Regions from separate parts of the Kitasatospora setae KM-6054 genome, predicted to be linked through region 1. Evidence: riboswitches for the same ligand, from Rfam matches in the RefSeq annotation. Region 1 holds a riboswitch; the other holds the start of a gene.
The links. A riboswitch is a leader RNA that binds a small molecule or an ion and turns the genes downstream of it on or off. The one in region 1 is predicted to bind ZMP and ZTP.
Positions count from the first base shown of each region.

Region 1 (5,209 bases):
CACAGTGCACCAGCACCGCGCGGTGCTCCGGAAGCAGCAACTGCCGGACGGCCGCCGTCACGGGCCGTCCGGCCAGCTCGCCCATCAGCGGGTACAGCTCGGCCTGCTCCGCCGGCCAGCGCCGTTCGGCGAAGACCGGCACGTGCAGGTACCGGATCCCGCTGCCGCCGAGCGCGTCCGGCCGGTCGGCGACCTCCGGGGCGCTGCGCAGGTCCAGCACGGTGCGCACGCCCAGGCCGCGCAGCGTCCGGGCGCCGTCGGGCGTCAGCCGGTCCAGCGCCCCGGAGCGGTACAGCACCCCGCGCGGGAGCGCGCCGGTGCCGCCCGCGTCCCGGAAGTTGCGCACCCCGGGGACGGTCGGGGCGGCTGCCGTCGCGGCCGCTGTGGCCTCCGCCGTCGCCATCGGTTCGTCAACGATCATGGCGGCCATCCTAGGCGGCTTCCGAGGCGGCCCCCCTGGGTGGGGACGCCGCCGGGGAGGCGCCCGGTGCCGCGCCGGGGAGCGGCTCTCCGGTGGATCAGCCGGTCGAGGCGTGCAGCATCACGGTGGTGTTCGCGCGGATCGCATCGCCGTCGTCGAGCTCGGCCCCGGCCCCGCCGCCCGTGGGCAGGGGCAGGGCCAGCGGGAGCAGCACGGCGGGGGTCCGCAGCGGGTCGTCGCACAGGCCGAGTTCCATCCCGGCGTCGACATGCGAGTACCGGGGGTCGTCGAGCCTGCCGGGCCGGTCGACCGGGATGCCGTGGGCGGTCAGGTAGTCGGTCATCGCGGGGTGGGTGGTGTGCAGGACCAGCGAGAGCGAGACGCGACCGGTCGCGGGGTCCTCCCGTGCCAGGTGGTGGACGTCTTCCGCCCCGGCCGGCAGGTCGAGCCCGGTGGCGGCCAGCGTCTGCCGCAACGGGACGACGGCGCCCGCGCAGGCGCGCTCGCCGCCGACCGGCTGCCCCGCCTCCGCGGCCCAGCGCACCGCTCCCGCCCCGGCCGGCGCCAGCGCCGCCAGTACGGTCAGGCCGATGGCCCGGCGCACCAGGCGTTCCCGCCGCTCCGAGACCCCGCACGCCCCGTGTCCGCAGGCGATCGATCATGTGCGGACCGGACGCTGGGCCCTGTCCTGCCGATCTTGCCGGGCGCGCGACGCCGGATCTCCCCCAGCCCCAAGGGGGGCTGGGAGGTGCCCCCTTCGGCTGGAAGCACCGGCCCCAGACCCGAGTACATCCAGTACGAGGGCGTGCGGCCGGCACTCCCAGCCGGGCGCCCGACGCCGCGCGCTGATCCGACAAGACCGACCGGACAGGACCGGGCAGGAGCCGCCGCACGTCCTTCCAGTCGGCTCCGAGGGAACGTTGACGAGGGGTCGGCTGCGAGGTGGCCGGCCCGGCCCGCCGGGGTGGTGGCGGGCCGGGCCGGTCGGCGTCCGGACGGGGACGCGGGGAAGGGCGGATCAGTCGAGGGCGATGCCCGGGTAGAGCGGGAAGCCGGCCAACAGGTCGACCGCGCGCTTGGCGACGGCGTCGCGCACGGCGTCGTCCAGCGCGTACTGCGCCTTCGAGGAGCCGACCGGCACGGCGGCCGTCAGCACGGTGTGGATCAGCTCGGCGACCTCGTCCAGTTCGGCGGCGCCCAGCCCGCGGGTGGTCAGCGCGGGCGTGCCGAGCCGGATGCCCGAGGTGTACCAGGCGCCGTTCGGGTCCTGCGGGACGGCGTTGCGGTTGGTGACGATGCCGGAGTCCAGCAGCGCCGCCTCCGCCTGGCGGCCGGTCAGCCCGTAGGAGGTGACGTCCGCCAGCACCAGGTGGTTGTCGGTGCCGCCGGTCACCAGCTTGGCGCCGCGCTTCGCCAGGCCCTCGGCGAGCGCCCGCGCGTTGTCCACCACCTGCTGGGCGTACCCGCGGAACTCGGGGCGGCGGGCCTCCGCGAAGGCCACCGCCTTCGCCGCCATCACGTGCGACAGCGGGCCGCCGAGCACCAGCGGGCAGCCGCGGTCGACGTGCTCGGCCAGTTCCGAGTCGCACAGCACCATGCCGCCGCGCGGGCCGCGCAGCGACTTGTGCGTGGTGGTGGTGACGATCTGTGCGTGCGCCACCGGGTCGAAGTCCCCGGTCAGCACCTTGCCCGCGACCAGGCCCGCGAAGTGCGCCATGTCGACCATCAGGGTCGCGCCCACCTCGTCCGCGATCTCCCGCATCGTGCGGAAGTTCACCAGCCGCGGGTAGGCCGAGTAGCCGGCGACCAGGATCAGCGGCCTGAACTCCAGCGCGATCCGCCGGACTTCGGCGTAGTCGACCAGGCCGGTCACCGGGTCGGTCCCGTAGCTGCGCTGGTCGAACATCTTGCCCGAGATGTTCGGGCGGAAGCCGTGGGTGAGGTGGCCGCCGGTGTCCAGCGACATGCCCAGCATCCGCTGGTTGCCCAGCTCGCGGCGGAGCTCGGCCCAGTCCCGCTCGCTCAGGTCGTTGACGTTGCGCACCTCGGCGCGCCGCAGCGCCGGGCTCTCCACCCGCTGCGACAGCACCGCCCAGAACGCCACCAGGTTGGCGTCGATCCCGGAGTGCGGCTGCACGTACGCGTGCCGCGCGCCGAACAGCTCACGGGCGTGCTCGGCGGCCAGTTCCTCCACGGTGTCCACGTTGCGACAGCCCGCGTAGAAGCGGCGGCCCGGCGTGCCCTCCGCGTACTTGTCACTCAGCCAGTTGCCCATCGCCAGCAGCACCGCGGGCGAGGCGTAGTTCTCGCTGGCGATCAGCTTCAGCGAGGCGCGCTGGTCGGCCAGCTCCCCGGAGATCGCCGCGGCGACCCGGGGTTCGACGGCGCGCACCACGTCGAGGGCGCTGCGGAAGGCGGTGTCGGCGGCGGGGCTGCCGTGGGTGTGCGCGGGCAGGTGCTCGTTCATGGGCGGTCTCCTCGTGCGGTCACGACGACGATTCGGACGGCCCAGGCGCACGGCGACAGCACACGGTGCCCTCAGAGCACCCTACGGAGCCGCTCCCTGATGGTGAATTCCATCCCAGCGCGCCAGTCACGGCTCACCACGATGCTACCAACCGCCGGGACGGGCTCCGAAGAGGGCCTGCGCGGGGCGGCCGCGGAACGGGGGGAACCCGGTGGGGCGGGTGGGAAACCCCTGGTGCGCACCGACCCGGGTCGGCATGATCGGGCACATGACATGGACCCTCCCCGCCACCGTCCGTACCGGCGGCTCGCTCACCGCCCCCGAGACCGAGCTGCTCCCCGACTACCTCGCCTGGCACCGCGCCACCTTCCTGCACAAGTGCGCCGGCCTGACCGGCGAGCAGCTCGCGCTGCGCCCGCTGCCCGCGAGCTCGCTCTCGCTGCTCGGGCTGATGCGCCACCTGGCCAAGGTGGAGCGGACGTGGTTCCGGATCCGCTTCGCCGGGCAGGACGTTCCGCCGCTGCACTTCGTGGAGGGCCACAAGGACGCCGACTTCGACCTGCTGGAACCGGAACGGGCCGAGCGCGAGTACCTGGCGCTGCTGGAGGAGCAGCGGCTCGCCGACCTCGCGGCGGCCGGGGCCGGGCTGGACGAACTGCTGGCGGCGCACGGCGAGGAGCAGTCGCTGCGGATGACGTACCTGCACGTCATCACCGAGTACGCCCGCCACAACGGGCACGCCGACCTGCTGCGCGAGCACATCGACGGGGTGACCGGCAGCTAGCTGGAAGTGAGGAGGGCGGGGGTGGACGGGGATGAAGTCCCGGGCCGGGGAAGGGTGCTGGGGCCGATTCGGAGCAGACGGGTCGTCAGATGATCGGATAGCATACTGAGTATGGGACCTCTCGAACCGAACGTGCCCGAGCTGATCCTCGGACTGATCGTCTTCTTCGCCCTCTTCTGGGCCCTCGGCAAGGTGCTGCTGCCCCGCATCGAACGCACCCTGGCCGAACGCCACGACAAGACCGACGGCGGTCTCGCCCGCGCGGAGGCGGCCCGGGCCGAGGCGGAACGCATCCGCCAGGAGTTCCAGGCCGAACTCGCCGCCGCCCGGCACGAGGCCGCCGCGATCCGGCAGGCCGCCGCCGAGGAGGGCGCCGCCCTGGTCGCGACCCTGCGGGCCGAGGCCCAGCAGCAGCGTGAGCAGCTGGTGGCCGAGGCGCACGTCCAGCTGGCCGCCGACAAGGTGTTGGCCGAGGCCGAACTGCGCGAGGACGTCATCGCGTTGGCGTCCGAGCTGGCCTCCCGGGTGGTCGGCGAGCCGCTCGCCGACCTGCCCTCCACCCGTGCGATCGCGGAGGAGTTCCGCAACCGCGCCGAGGTCTGACCCCTCTGACGGGGGGAAGGCGGACGGGCCGCCCGGTCCACGAGCTCGAAGGCTCGGGGCCGGGCGGCCCGTCCGTTGCGCGCTTGCGTCAGGTCACCGGATCGGAGGGGCGCCGGGGCGCCGGGGCGGGGGCGTCAGACGCACGGGCCGTCGTCGGCCCACACGCCCCACTGGCCGGTGCTGCCGGGGACCTCGTTCGTGGTCCACCACTTGGCGTGGTAGTTGTGGCCCTTGTAGCTGACCGGGTTGCCGCCGGTGTAGACGGTGCCCGCGCCCCACGGCGGCGCGCAGGGGGTGCCGGGCGGGGTGCTGGTGCTCGTGCTGGTGGTCGGCGAGGGGGAGGGGCTGGTGGGCGGGGTCGCGCCGGCGAACTTCACCGTGAACTTCGTGAAGTCCCAGTCGCTCTGCGCCACGCTGGAGCAGGCGCCGGACAGGCCGGGGTCGACGGTGCCGGGGCACTGCCGGTCGCGGTTGACCGACCAGTAGGTGTAGCGGGCCAGCTTGTGCGCGGTGGCGAAGTCCAGCACGGTCTGGAAGTCGGCCTGCTTGAAGTACTCGGCGGCGTCGGTGCGGCCGTTCATCAGCGACACGCCCTCGTGGGCGTACGCGGTGGCCTCGTTCCAGCCGAAGGTGTTCTGCAGGATCTGGTTGAACTTCACCAGCGCGTCGGTCTGCGCCGCCGCCCCGTTGAAGCCGCCGTCGAACGGCATGATCGAGTAGTTGTTCGGCGTGAAGCCCTGGGACTTCGCCTCCAGCAGCATCTGGGTGCCGAACCAGCCGGTGCCGGCGTTGGTGCCCGCGGTGGTGATGGAGACGTAGATGCCCGGGTTGTTCTGCTGCAGGATGCGGGCCGCGCCGATCTCGTTGTGGATCGCGGCGGTGTTCTCGTACTCGGGCTCCTCGAGGTCGAAGTCGATCGCCTTGAGGTTGTACT
Region 1 is NC_016109.1:454,424-459,632, reverse strand. It holds gene KSE_RS01910 (tyrosine-protein phosphatase) at 1-421, opposite strand, end outside; gene KSE_RS01905 (hypothetical protein) at 519-1,025, opposite strand; gene KSE_RS01900 (glycine hydroxymethyltransferase) at 1,440-2,888, opposite strand; ZMP/ZTP riboswitch at 2,921-3,028, opposite strand; gene KSE_RS01895 (DinB family protein) at 3,157-3,672, shown strand; gene KSE_RS01890 (F0F1 ATP synthase subunit B family protein) at 3,784-4,275, shown strand; gene KSE_RS01885 (carbohydrate-binding protein) at 4,410-5,209, opposite strand, start outside.

Region 2 (5,209 bases), 7.8 Mb from region 1:
AGCATTAATGTGTGCGGCATGGAGAGGAAGTCGACGGGTACCCGAAGCACCCCTGCACGGGGTGTCCGCGGGCCGGGGCCGGGGCCGAGCGGCGACGGTGACGGCGACGGGAGCGGTGGCGGCGCGTCCACCCGGGCGCGGCTGATCCGCTCCGCCGAGCGGCTGTTCGCGGCGCAGGGCGTGCACGGCGCGCAGCTGCGGGACGTGGTGCGGCAGGCGGGGCAGGCGAACCCGTCCGCCGTGCAGTACCACTTCGGTTCGCGCGAGGGGCTGCTCGAGGAGGTGATGGCCGAGCGGCAGCGACGCACCGAGCGGGCGCTCGGCGAGCGGCTGCCGCAGCCCGAGGGGCGCTCGCTGGGCGAGCTGCTCGGGGCGCTGGTCGACGCGGAGGCCACCGAGCTGCGCACCGAGCGCGGCCGGGACTGCCTGCGGATCTCCACCCAGGTCAGCCACCGCAGCGGCATCCGGGAGCGGCGTCCGCACGCCGGCCTCGCGGGCACCCTGTACTGGCGGCTGATCCTCGCGCTGGAGACCCCGCTGATACCGCTGGCGCCCGAACCGGTCCGGCTGGAGCGGATCGACCTGGCGCTGACCCTGATCGGAGCGGCGCTGGCCGAGCGCGCCCGGCAGTTGGCCGAGGCCGAGCCGACGCTGAGCGACGACCGCGCGTACCTCGCCGACCTGGTCTCGGTCTGCGCCGGCCTGCTGACCGCACCGCTCCCCTGAGCCACGCACACCCGCACACCCGGCCCCGGCCCCGGCCCCACGAAGCCTGCCTGCTCCGACCACCTGGAACGACCGGTGGTGGACGCAGGACCGAACGCGGTACCGAACCACATGCCCACGAGGCGAGCACCAAGGAGCAAGTCATGAGCGAGCTGTCCGGCAAGACCGTCATCATCACCGGCGGGGCCCGCGGCCTGGGCGCGGAGACCGCGAAGCAGGCGGTCGCGGCGGGGGCGAACGTGCTGGTCACCGACGTCCTGGACGAGGACGGCGCGGCGACCGCCGCCGAGTTGGGCGAGCGGGCCCGCTACCGGCACCACGACGTCACCTCGGAGCAGGACTGGGCGGACGTGGTGGCGTACGCGCAGGCCGAGTTCGGCGCGGTGCACGGGCTGGTGAACAACGCCGGGATCTCCACCGGCAGCTTCCTGGCCGACGAGTCGGTGGAGCACTTCCGCCGGGTCCTCGACATCAACCTGACCGGTGTGTTCATCGGCATGAAGGCGGTCATCCCGGCGCTGCGGGAGGCCGGCGGCGGCTCGGTGGTGAACATCTCCTCGGCGGCCGGCCTGATGGGCCTGGCGCTGACCGCGGGCTACGGCGCGTCCAAGTGGGGCGTGCGCGGCCTGACCAAGATCGGCGCGGTCGAGCTGGGCGTGGACCGGATCCGGGTGAACTCCGTCCACCCGGGCATGACCTACACCCCGATGACGGCGTCCACCGGCATCCAGCGCGGTGAGGGCAACTACCCCAACACGCCGATGGGCCGGGTCGGCGAGGCGCCGGAGATCGCGGCGGCCACCGTCTTCCTGCTCTCGGACGCCGCGTCCTACGTCACCGGCGCCGAGCTGGCGGTGGACGGCGGCTGGACCACCGGCCCGACCGTCCGCTACGTGATGGGCCAGTGATCCCGGGCGGCTCCGCCGGTACGCGCCGCCCGGTGCGCGCGTACCGGCGGGGCCGTCAGCCCAGGAGGACGGAGCCGCCGGGGGCGAGGCGGGTGTGGCGGGTGTCGGTCGCGCGTTCGATCCAGCCGTCGAAGTTCTCGTTCCCGGCCTCGCTCAGGTGGGCGTCGTGGATCGGGACGGTGTGCTCCGGTTCGATGGCGCGCACCATCTCGATCGCCTGCCGCAGGCTCTGCCAGGGGCCGCCAGCGGGCAGCAGCAGGGTCCGCACCTCCTCGCCCGGGCCGGCCGGGACGTGCAGCGAGTCGCCCGGGTGGTAGGTGCCGCCGAGCAGGTAGCCGAGGTTCGCGCAGTCGGGGTACCCGTCGATGGTCTCGGCGTGCCGTCCGCCGACCGCGCGGACGTCGAAGCCGCCGGCCGTGAACTCGTCCCCGGTCCGGACGGCGATCGGCGCGGGCCCGGTGAGGCCGGGGAGCGCGGCGAGTTCGGCGGCGAGCTCCGGGTGGGTGTAGACCGCCAGTTCCGGGTCGGCGGCGCGGGCGGCGACCAGCAGGTCGTCGTCGACGTGGTCGGCGTGCGCGTGCGTGTAGAGGACCGCCCGGACGCCCGCGAAGGCCCCCGGCTCCGTCCAGCAGCCGGGGTCGATCAGGACGGACCGCTCCCCGTCGGGCGAGTCGATCCGGACGCAGGCGTGGGCGTACTTCGTCAGGCGCATCCGGTCAACGTATCGCCGGGGCGGCGGCGGACGCCCCCGGTTTTCCCGGCCGACCGCTCCGGCCGGTCTACCTGTTCACTGCGGGCCCGCCGGACGCCGTCGTCCGCGCGCGGCGACTGACCGACGCGGACGTGCCGGCCGCCCGACTGCCTTCACCCCAGGCCGAGTTGGCGCTCCGCCGCCTCGACCGTCTGGGCCAGCAGCACCGCGATCGTCATCGGGCCGACGCCGCCCGGGACGGGGGTGATCAGGGCGGCCCGCTCGCGGGCCGAGGCGAAGTGGACGTCGCCGACGTTGCCGGGGTTGTAGCCGGCGTCGATGACGACCGCGCCGGGCTTGAGGTCCTCGCCGCGGATGAGTTCGGGCCGACCGACCGCGGCGAGCAGGACGTCGGCCTCGCGGAGGATCGACGGGAGGTCCGCGGTCCGCGAGTGGCAGTAGGTGACGGTGGCGTCGCGGCCGAGCAGCAGCATGCCGGCGGGCTTGCCGAGGATCGCGCTGCGGCCGACCACGACGGCGTGTCGGCCGGCCAGTTCGACCTGGTACTCGTCGAGCAGCCGCATGATGCCGCCGGGGGTGCAGGAGGCGAAGCCGGGGAGGCCGAAGGACATGGCGGCGAAGGAGTGCGTGGTGACGCCGTCGACGTCCTTGGCCGGGGCGATCGCCTCGAAGGCGGCGCGCTCGTCGACGTCCGGGCCCGCCGGGTGCTGGAGCAGGATGCCGTGCACGGCCGGGTCGGCGGACAACTCGCCCAGGACGTCGACGAGTCGGGACGTGCCGGTGCCGGCCGGCAGCGGCACGTGGCGGGAGCGGATGCCGGCCTGCTCGCAGCGGGCGCGCTTCATCCGGACGTAGGTGACGGAGGCCGGGTCCTCGCCGACCAGGACGGTGGCGAGGCAGGGGGTGACGCCGGTCCGGAGGCGGAGGTCGGCGGCCGCGGCGGCGGTGGCCTCGGTGAGGCGGCGGGCGGGGGCGGTGCCGTCCATCAGGCGGGCGGACGGGCGGGATCGGTCGGTCATCGGCGCGACTCCTGGGGTCTCGTGGCGAGTTCGCCCAGGCGCGCGGCAACGGTGCGGCGGCCGCTCCCCGGTGGTGCTCCACCCGTGCGCCAGTCACGGCCCTCGGACATCGTAGCCGAGGGCCGGACGGGAGCGCCCGAAGGGCAGGCGGGGCCGGGAAGCGCGGGGCCGGTCAGTCGGCGGCGGCCTCGATGCGTTCGACGACGAGTTCGCAGAGTTCGTGGGTGCGCAGCGCGTCGGCGGCGTCGAGGGTCTTGCCGGCCCGGAGGGCGTCGAGGAAGTGCAGGACGACCTGCTCGATGCCGCGCTGGCGGGCGACCGGGACCCAGTCGCCGCGGCGGCGGACGGTGGGCTGGCCGCGGTGGTCGATCACCTCGGACAGGTTGTGGACCTCGCGCTTGGAGTCGGCGCCGGAGACCTCCAGGATCTCCTCGGTGGAGCCGGAGAGCCGGTTCATGATGCCGAGGGCGGTGAAGCCCCGGCCGGCCAGCGTGAGGACGACGTGCTCGACCAGGCCGTCCCGGGTGCGGGAGCGGACGTCGACGTGCTCGATCTCGCCGGGGGCGAGGAAGCGCAGGCTGTCGATGACGTGGATGAAGTCGTCGTAGACCAGGGTGCGGGCCCGCTCGGGGAGGCCCTCGCGGTGCTTCTGCAGCACGATCAGGTCGCGCGGGCGCTCTGCGGCGAGCAGGTAGCCGGGGGCGTGGCGGCGGTTGAAGCCGACCAGCAGGGAGCGCCCGGTGTGCTCGGCGAGGGCGACCAGGCGGCGGGCGCCGTCGAGGTCGTAGGCGAGCGGCTTGTCCACGTACACGTCGACGCCGCGGGTGAGGAGTTCCTCGACGATCGGGACGTGCTGGTCGGTGGCGGCGTGCACGAACGCGGCGCGGATGCCGGAGTCGATCAGCTCGCCGAGGTCGGTGGTGCGGAACGGGATGCGGTGGGCGTCGCCGATCCGGTCGAGCTTGGCCCGGTCGCGGGTCATCAGCCGGAGGTCGAGGCCGGGTTGGGCGGTGAGGACCGGCAGGTACGCCTTCTGCGCGATGTCGCCGAGCCCGATCACGCCGATCGGGATCGGGGGCGCGCTGCGGTCGGTCTCTCGGTCGCTCATCGGCACTCCTGCGAGGATGGGTGGTGGTCGTCGCTGACCACCCGGCAGCATATGCCAGGACGTTCGTTGAGCTGTCCGAACGTCCTCGAACGGCCGGTTCGCGTCGGTGCGGGGCCGCCCCGGGACGGCCCCGCACCCCGCCCGGCGGCGTCAGCAGGACAGGCTGCCGCCCCCGGTGTCGGTGCCGAGGACGCCGACGAACTGCTTGTAGAGGTTGATCCGGTCGTTGCGCTCGTCCGGGTTCTTGCCGTCGCACTCGAGCGCGCCGTTGATGCTGCGGATGGTCTCGCCGAAGCCCTTGTTGTTGACGATCGCGTCGTGCGGGGTCATCCGGCCGGCGCCGCTCTGGGTGTTCCAGAACCAGAGGCCGGTCTTCCAGGCGGTGGCCGGGTTCTTCTCCACCTGCCACGGGTCGTGCAGCAGGTCGATGCCGAGGGCGTCGCCGGCCGCCTTGTAGTTGAAGTTCCAGCTGAGCTGCAGCGGGCCGCGCCCGTAGTAGGCGCTCTGCCCGGCCGGGCAGCCGTAGGGCTGCGAAGTGTCGCAGTAGTGAGGGTAGTTGGCGGTGTTCTGCTCGACCACGTAGCGCAGCCCGCCGGTCTCGTGGCTGACGTTGGCGAGGAAGGCGGCGGCCTCCCGCTTGCGGACGGCGTCGCCGCCCGCGTTGGCGAACTTCGGGTAGGCGCCGAGGGCGTCGGTCAGGCCCTTGTACGTGTAGAAGGCGTTCCGGCTCGGGAAC
Region 2 is NC_016109.1:8,206,582-8,211,790, reverse strand. It holds gene KSE_RS35715 (TetR/AcrR family transcriptional regulator) at 10-726, shown strand; gene KSE_RS35710 (glucose 1-dehydrogenase) at 870-1,634, shown strand; gene KSE_RS35705 (MBL fold metallo-hydrolase) at 1,690-2,346, opposite strand; gene KSE_RS35700 (bifunctional 5,10-methylenetetrahydrofolate dehydrogenase/5,10-methenyltetrahydrofolate cyclohydrolase) at 2,499-3,365, opposite strand; ZMP/ZTP riboswitch at 3,391-3,472, opposite strand; gene KSE_RS35695 (Gfo/Idh/MocA family protein) at 3,538-4,473, opposite strand; gene KSE_RS35690 (chitinase) at 4,624-5,209, opposite strand, start outside.
Region 2: linked by a shared signal. The riboswitch ahead of KSE_RS35700 (bifunctional 5,10-methylenetetrahydrofolate dehydrogenase/5,10-methenyltetrahydrofolate cyclohydrolase) and the one ahead of KSE_RS01900 (glycine hydroxymethyltransferase) in region 1 are both predicted to bind ZMP and ZTP.